Regions from separate parts of the Chelatococcus sp. GCM10030263 genome, predicted to be linked through region 1. Evidence: predicted binding sites of a transcription regulator. Region 1 holds the regulator's gene; the other holds the start of a gene.
What was found. Region 1 encodes PhoB, which activates phosphate uptake and scavenging genes when phosphate is short. Its sites were predicted from a motif close to TGTCATNNANCTGTCAT; they were not measured.
Positions count from the first base shown of each region.

Region 2: phnA (phosphonoacetate hydrolase) is a predicted target of PhoB. The motif match lies at 2,115-2,131, and genes of this name have one in related genera.

Region 1 is NZ_JBHTDB010000005.1:640,552-644,920, reverse strand. It holds gene pstB (phosphate ABC transporter ATP-binding protein PstB) at 1-649, shown strand, start outside; gene phoU (phosphate signaling complex protein PhoU) at 689-1,408, shown strand; gene phoB (phosphate regulon transcriptional regulator PhoB) at 1,461-2,162, shown strand; gene ACFQU1_RS13260 (zinc-dependent metalloprotease family protein) at 2,554-4,369, shown strand, end outside.
Region 2 is NZ_JBHTDB010000004.1:179,624-183,992, forward strand. It holds gene ACFQU1_RS10155 (Kelch repeat-containing protein) at 1-1,020, shown strand, start outside; gene ACFQU1_RS10160 (LysR substrate-binding domain-containing protein) at 1,049-1,984, opposite strand; gene phnA (phosphonoacetate hydrolase) at 2,173-3,417, shown strand; gene ACFQU1_RS10170 (alkaline phosphatase family protein) at 3,418-4,369, shown strand, end outside.

The DNA of each region.
Region 1 (4,369 bases):
CGGCCCGTCCGGTTGCGGCAAGTCCACACTGCTGCGTGTCTTGAACCGGATGTACGATCTTTATCCGAAGCAGCGCGCGGAGGGTGAAGTTCTCGTGGACGGTGACAACGTGCTCAGCCCGAAGCAGGATCTCAACATGCTTCGCGCCAAGGTCGGCATGGTCTTCCAGAAGCCGACGCCCTTCCCGATGTCGATCTATGACAATATCGCCTTCGGGATCCGGCTCTATGAGAGCCTCGACAAGGCCGAGCTCGACGTGCGCGTGGAGTCGGCGCTACGGCGCGCGGCCTTGTGGGAGGAAGTGAAGGACAAGCTCCACACGAGCGGTCTCGGCCTCTCGGGCGGTCAGCAGCAGCGCCTGTGCATCGCCCGGACCGTGGCAGTCAAGCCGGAGGTCATTCTGCTGGACGAGCCCTGTTCGGCGCTCGATCCGATCTCGACCGCCAAGGTCGAGGAGCTGATCGACGAGTTGAAGCGTGACTATACGATCGCCATCGTCACGCACAACATGCAGCAGGCGGCGCGTGTGTCGCAGTATACGGCGTTCATGTATCTCGGCGACCTCGTCGAGTTCGACGAGACGTCGAAAATATTCACGGTGCCGCAAGACAAGCGCACACAGGACTATATCACCGGCCGCTTCGGTTGAGACCGAGCCGTCAGACGACGAACAGGGGATCACAGGCCGATGGCTGAGCATACCGTCACCTCCTTCGATCAGGAACTCGACCTGCTGCGCAGCAGGATCGTCGAGATGGGCGGCGTCGCCGAGAAGATGCTTGGTGATGCCACCGCCGCACTCGTCCGCCGCGACGTCAGTCTCGCGCAGGCGGTGATCACCGGCGACGCCCGTCTCGACGGATTGCAGCGCGATATCGAGGAACTCGCCGTGATGACGATCGCACGCCGGCAGCCCATGGCTGTCGACCTGCGCGAGCTCATCTCGGCCATCCGCGTCGCCGCCGATCTCGAGCGGATCGGCGATCTCGCCAAGAACACGAGCAAGCGCGTTGTCGCCGTCAGCGGCGAAACTCAACCGCCGAAGCTCGTCGTCGGCGTGCAGCATATGAGCGACCTGGTCCAGGGCCAGCTCAAGGACGTGCTCGACGCTTATGTGCAGCGTGACGAGACACGGGCGCTCGACGTCTGGCAGCGCGACGACCGCATCGATGCGCTCTACACGTCGATCTTCCGCGAACTTCTCACCTATATGATGGAAGACCCGCGCAACATCACCTTCTGCACGCATCTCCTCTTTCTGGCCAAGAATATCGAGCGGATCGGAGATCACACGACCAATATCGCCGAGACCGTCCACTACCTCGTGACGGGCATCACGCTGGGTGTCGACCGCCCGAAGGGCGACACATCGAGCTTCACGACCGTCACGACGGAGCCCAACGCCTGAAGATCGGGGCTCTGAGCCAATGGCAAACGGGCATGACGTCATGGACAGGCCGATGGGACCACGCATTCTGATCGTTGAGGACGAAGAGCCGCTGACGTTGCTGTTGCGTTACAACCTGGAAGCGGAAGGCTACGTGGTCGACAATGTCGCCCGTGGCGACGAGGCAGAAGTTCGCCTGCGCGAAACGGTGCCCGACCTCGTCCTTCTCGATTGGATGCTGCCGGGCTTGTCCGGTATCGAGCTCTGCCGGCGTGTGCGGGCGCGTGAGGAAACGCAGCGCCTGCCCATCATCATGCTGACCGCGCGCGGCGAGGAGGCCGAGCGCGTGCGCGGGCTGGCGACCGGCGCCGACGACTATATCGTCAAGCCCTTCTCCGTGCCGGAGCTTCTGGCACGGGTCAGGGCCCTGCTCCGCCGCACCAAGCCCGGGCAGGTCGCGACCCAGCTCATCGCCGGCGACATCGAGCTCGACCGTGAGACGCATCGCGTCAAGCGCGGCGGGCGCGAGCTTCACCTCGGCCCGACGGAGTTCAAGCTGCTCGAGTTCCTGATGCAGAGCCCCGGCCGCGTCTTCACGCGCGAGCAACTGCTCGACCGCGTCTGGGGGCATGACGTCTATATCGACGAGCGTACCGTCGACGTGCATGTCGGCCGCCTGCGCAAGGCGATCAACCGCATGCGCCGGCCGGACCCGATCCGCACGGTGCGCGGCGCGGGCTATTCCTTCGACGAGACTTTCTCGAAAACGGGCTGAGCCGGGCAAAGCCGCTTTAGACGTCATGGAGTAGACGCCGCCACTGTGCGCCCGAGAACGCTGGTGCTTGCACTCAGGCCAAGGGGGCCGGATATCGACTCTCGGAGGTCGAGGTGCACCTGATCCGGAGTCAGCCGCCCTTGATCACCTGAGCCATCGTGGTTCGCGAAGCGGTAGAACCCGTCCGCTCGACAAGCCGGACCAGCTCGCCACAGCTGGTCACATCTAAATAGCCGAGCATCAACGCGACCGAACGGTCTCATTTAGCGAATTGCAAGCGACAGTGATCGCGAGGTCAGAGTCACAGATCATAGTTGCGGCTGCATAAAATTTAATACAATGATATAGCATTGATTATATTAATGTATATGTGATATATTAGAGGTTTATTATGAGCAGTATTTCCGGAAGCAGCAACACGGACCTTTCCCAATCCCTTTCTGTGAGGGCCGATAAAGGTCCGGAGTTTACATTGCCACCTGCGCTGCCGCCCTCGGCGGATCCGGGCGATCATCCGGAGTTCAAACTTCCGCCGCCCTCCAACGAGCCAAGCGCCCAACTGGAACTCACACCGCCCCCCGCGGGCAGCCATGTCGACCCGATCGCCAGCGCGGTCACTTCTCTGACGCCTAACGACATAGACGGAGGTCAGCTTCCATCGGGTTACAGAAGCATAACATTCACTCTAAGCAATGGAAATTGGCGTAAATATTTAACCCTTCCAAAAAACCCCAACGACGGAGATCAAGTAACTATCGCATCAAGCGCGACACTCTTGGCGACTTTAACAGGAGAAAATTTAGAGGCAAGCAGCATAAACATCGCCAGTGGGAACAAATATACGTTCCAATATGATTTCAAAGAAAATCTATGGCGCTTTATGCCTCCTTCGAGCGACATGATGTCACCATCGACCGTGAGCGAGAATATCCCAGACGTCGCCAAAGGCAGCGCTCTCAGCATTTACACGATGTATAACGGCAGCTGGGCACCGAGCATCAAGCTTCCCGCGCATGCCGACGACAGCGCCGTGATCCTCGTTCATTCAGAGGCCACATATAATTCCAAGATCAACGGCGATAACCTTTTATATGCCGGCACGACAGATATCACGGCGGGCGATGCCTATGCATTCAAATACATGGCTCGCTTCGGCAAATGGGTGCTCGATAGAGGCCCCACGACGGAGCTGAACGCGACCGACGCGACGGCGGCCATGCCGCGGCCAACGACGCCGATAACGGTGGTGGACTTTTCGGACGAGAGTTTCCTGCCGCAGATCAAGCTGCCCGAAACGGCAGGCGATCGCGACCGCGTGATTCTGCGCTCCACTGCAGCGACGACGGCTGAAATTGATAGCTCGAACATCAACAATCCGGGCCCCACGAAACTGCACAACGGCGACACCTACGAGTTCCTCTACATTGCGGAAAAGCAGAAATGGGAGATGGTGCGAAGCCCGGATACCACCTACCGAGCCGGCGATCTGACCGACGGCAAACTGCCGCCCTTGGACAGGCCGAAGATCTTGGTTCACGTATCCGACGGCAACTGGCAGGCCAACATCGAATTGCCGCCCGGCCAACCATCCGGGAGCAGAGTTGTGTTCGACACCGTGGCCGCATGGAGTTTTTCGGTTACGGCCGGCAGCCAACGCTATCAGATCGACCAGGGCGAGACGGTCGCCTTCATCGTTAACGAAAAGGGCGAGTGGGAGCGGGAGACCATTACCATCGATCTGCTGCTGCTCTATAGCCATAAGGCCGCCGAAGATGTCGGCGAGCAAACAGTAAAAGACTATCTTCGCGATAGCTTTCAACTCACAAACGAGGCACTCGAGAACTCCGGAGCTAACTTCCGCTTCCGACAGGTCGGCACGGAAAAGATACACTCGGACGATAAATGGAAAACTCTTGAGGACGCGCTGCTAGCACTGCGGTCTCAGGCGGAAGCCCAAGCGCTAAAGAGCGAATTGAAAGCGGACGTGACGTTTTACGTCGGAACCGAAACGGGCGGAGGTCTCGCGTATGTGGGTGGCCCCGAAACTAACATGGTCGGCACCGGAAACATCTACAATCCAACCTCCGTTATGCGCCATGAGCTGGGACACGTCATGGGATTGGCGCATGGCGGAGAGGGGGGCTCCTACGCCCAAGGCTATCCGAATCTGCCGGACGTCATGTCCGGCAACGCAATTCCTTATTATG
Region 2 (4,369 bases), on a different contig from region 1:
TCGCCCGCGCCCTATTCCCGCCTGCAGGGCGGGGGCTTCGTGCACCATCTCGAGCCGGAGCAAGAGGCGCAACGCGTCGTCGACAGCCCCGCCCCGAAAGGACCGCAGGGTCAGTGGATCGCGCGGGCGCCTCTGCCGCTCCCGCGTAGCGAAATGGCCTGGGCGACGGCCTGGGCCGGCCGCATGCATATCGTCGGCGGCTATGGCGAGGGTCGCGTCGACCGCGCCTACCACCATGTCTATGACCCCGGCGCGGATCGCTGGTTCGATGCGGCACCGCTGCCGCGCGGCGCCAACCACGTGGCTGTCGCGGCCGATGCCGGGCGGATCTATGCTTTCGGCGGTTTCATCGAGCAGAACCGCAATCCCGACACCAATGTATATGCCTATGATGTCGCAGCGGACCGGTGGAGCGCCATCGCCCCTCTGCCGCGTGCCCGGGGCGCCGCGGCGGCTGTCGCGCTCGGTGGCAAGATCCACCTCGTCGGCGGAGCCGGCGCACCCGTCGCCGAGCGGGCGAGCGTCGGCTGGCACGAGGTCTACGACCCGCAGAGCGACCAATGGACGGCGAGGAAGCCGCTGCCCGGCGCACGCGACCATGTCGGCTGCGTCGCCCACAACGGGGTGATCCACATCATCGGCGGGCGCTTCAACACCTTCGAATACAATACCGATCTCCACCACGTCTATCTGCCCGAGCGCGACACCTGGGAGGAACGCGCGGTCATGCCGACGGCGCGGTCCGGCCACGGGCTCGTGGTCTATCGCGACCGCCTTTTTGCGATGGGCGGCGAGGCCGGCATCCTGAGCCAAGGCGTGCCACGCCAGGCCAAAGTGTTCGGACAGACGGAGAGCTACGATCCGGCGACGGATGCATGGCAGCAGCACGCTCCCATGCCGACCCCGCGCCATGCCGTCGGCGCGACCGTGCTCGGCGACCGCATCTATGTGGCGGGTGGCGGTGCCGTCCTCGGCGGCGCGTTACAGTCGGCCGTGCACGAGGCCTTCGCGCTGACTTGAGAAACCGCGACCTGCGGGTCTGTCGCGTTCAGATCGCGACCAGGCTGCCCTGGCGCCTCGCGCCCGGTGCGTGTTGCAGAACATGGCTGGGGATGGAGGCGAGCCAGTTGGCAAACAGCGCTTGAGCCGATGTGTCCGCAGCGCCCTCATCATAGAGAGCGACATAATCGGGGCCCTGCAGGCGCACGCTCGGGTCGATTTCCACGAGATCCCCGCGGTGGAGCAGATCCTCCAGCACCTTGACGGGTGCGACGACCGCGCCGGCCCCGGCGATCGCTGCCTCCAGCGCGGTGTAGAAATGCGGGAAGGAAACGGCGCGCGAGGCGAGCCGCACGGATGCCTCCGCGGTGAGAAGCCAGCTCTCGAGCTCGCCCGGCCGCGTCTCCGCCTTGAGAAGCGGTAGCGTCGCGACAATCTCGGCGACTGGCCGCCCATCGCCGCGCAGAATATCGGGACGGCAGACGAGACCGAGTTCCTCCCGAAAGAAGGCGATCGCCTTGAAATGCGGCGGCACCGGCCCGCCGCGCCGGATCGCCAGATCGAAGGGAATGTCGAGCCAGCTCTCCGGCGTATGCGTCTGCCGCACGCGTACGCGGACCGTCTCGTGCAGGAGCTGGAAATCGGGCAGCCGCGGCAAAAGCCAGCGCATGGCGAAAGTCGCCGGAGCGATCACCCGTAGCAGGACACTCTCGGCATGGTCCGAGAAGGCATCGAGGGATTGGCTGATCAGCTTCAGCGCCATGCCGACACTGTCGGCGAGGCGCAGCGCCGCCGGAGTCGGCATCATCGCGCGCCGGTTCTCGGCAAAGAGCGGCTCGCCGATCCAGGCCTCGAGCGCAGCGATCTGCTTGCTGACCGCGCTATGCGTGACGAACAACTCGTCGGCCGCCGCGGTGACGCTCCCGGTGCGAACGACACTCTCGAAAGCGATGAGCGCCTTCAAAGGCGGCAGGCGTTGCTGCATGTGTTCCACTTTCTCACACAGCGACGGAAGTAAACTCGATTTACCATCCGACTCTAATATGCAGTAATCCAGCAGACAACAGAAATATAGTCGCTGATCTACTCGAAACCTCTGAGGTTAGCGACCTATCATGACATTTGTATTACAAGGAGCCGGTTTTGCCGACGATTGCTGCTTCGCGTGACGACATGCCGGTTTCGCTGGAGGTGAACGGCCGAACCTACCATTGGCCGAGCCGGCCGACCGTCGTCATCTGTTTCGACGGATGCGACCCGGACTATATCGCCGCGGCGCGGGAGGCGGGCGTCGTGCCGGCGCTCGACCGGATGATGGGGCAGGGGTTCGCAGCCGAGGCGCTCGCCGCCATGCCGACCTTCACCAATCCGAACAACGTCTCGATCGTCTGCGGCGCCCCGCCTTCGGTACACGGCGTGTCCGGCAATTACTATCTCGACCGTGCCACCGGCCGCGAGATCATGATGGTCGATGCGGCGCCGATGCGAGCCGATACGATCCTGGCGCGCTTCTCGCAGGCAGGCGGCCAGGTCATTGCCGTCACCGCCAAGGACAAGTTGCGCAAGGCACTTGCCCGCGATCTCGCCGGCGTCGCCTTCTCGGCGGAAAAGGCGGCGCTCTGCACGCTGGCGGAGCACGGCATCGCCGATGTGCCGCAGCTCGTCGGTCGCGAGACGCCCGATCCTTATTCCCCGGATCTCTCGCTCTTCGTGCTCGATGCCGGGATCCGGCTGATCGCCGAGCGCCGGCCCGATATCATCTATCTCTCCCTGTCGGATTATGTGCAGCACAAGCACGCGCCGGGAACGCCGGAGGCCAATGCCTTCATGCAGGCGGTCGATATGCGGCTCGCAGCACTTCTCGATCTCGGCGCCGTCGTCGGCATCGTCGCCGATCACGGCATGACCGACATGGCGACGCCCGAGGGCGGGGCGAATGTCGTCTATCTCGGCGACCAGCTGGATGCGGAGTTCGGGCCCGGCGCGACGCGCGTGATCTGTCCGATCACCGATCCCTTCGTGCGCCACCACGGTGCGTTGGGCGGCTTCGTGCGGGTGCATCTCCGCCGTAACACGATCGGTCGCGACGAGGTCCTGACCTTCCTGCGCGGTCTGCCCGGCATCGATCTCGCGCTGCCGCGCGAGGAGGCTTGTGCGCGCTTCGACCTGCCGGAGGATCGGGAAGGCGACATCGCCGTCGTCGGCCGGGCAGGGGTGGCGCTCGGCGCACGGGCAATCGACCACGACCTTTCGCAGCTCGCCGGGGAGCGCCTGCGCTCCCACGGCAGCCTCGCCGAACAGCCCGTCCCCTTCATTGTCTCGCATCGGCTGAGCGAGGCCTATGTGCAGCGCGCAAAAACGGCGCCGCTGCGCAATATCGACATCTTCGATTTCGTCCTGAACGGGGTGGAGGGCTGAATGCGGCGCGCGGTGGCCGTCATCCTCGATGGGCTGAGACGTGACTTCGTCCGCCCCGACACGACCCCGACCCTGATGCGCTTCCGGGAGCGGTCGCAATGGTTTGCCGCGCACCGGAGCGCCGTGCCGTCGGTCACGCGGGTCTGCTCGTCGAATCTGGCAACCGGCTGCCGGCCCGCGCGCCACGAGCTCGAAGGCAATACCATGGCGCTCGTGGAGGACGGCCGCTTTGCCGTGCACGACGTCGGCCAGCCCGGCTTCTTCGCCCATAAGCGGCGCGTGACCGGCCGCTCGCTTGCCGCCTCCACGCTCGCCGAGCGCACGCGCGATTGCGGCGGCACGGTCATCTTCTCCAATGTCTCGCCGGGCGCGGCCTATGCCCATGATCCGGACGGCCACGGCCATGTCTATCACCGCGCCGGCTCCTTCGGGCCGGGGGGCGAGCCGGTGCCGCTGGCGCGTGCTCTCGAGGTCGGCCCCGACATCCTCGGCGACCGGGCGATGGCGGAACGCTTCGTCGCTGAGGCACTGACCGAGCGCCGGCCCGCTTTCGCCCTCATGTGGCTCGGCCATCCCGACACCACACAGCATGCGGTGCCGCTCGGCGCGCCGGAGCACCTGGCAGCGCTGCAGGCGGCGGACGCCCATGTCGCGCTCGTCGCGGACGCCGTCGAGCGGCTTCGCGCCGCCGGCGACGACGTCCTCCTCATCGTCGGCTCCGACCATGGCCACCAGACCGTCCATACGGTCGTCGACGTCGAGGCGGAGGTGGCGAAGCTCGGCTTCGCCGAGGCGATCGCCGCCGGTGATCTCGTCATCGTGCCGAACGGCACCGCCGTCCTCGTCTATGCGGGCAAGGCGGGGCGCGATCTCGTTCCAGAGCTCGCCGAGCGACTGGCCACGCAGCCCTGGGCGGGTGATGTCTTCTCCGGCGCGGCGCTTGCCGCCATCG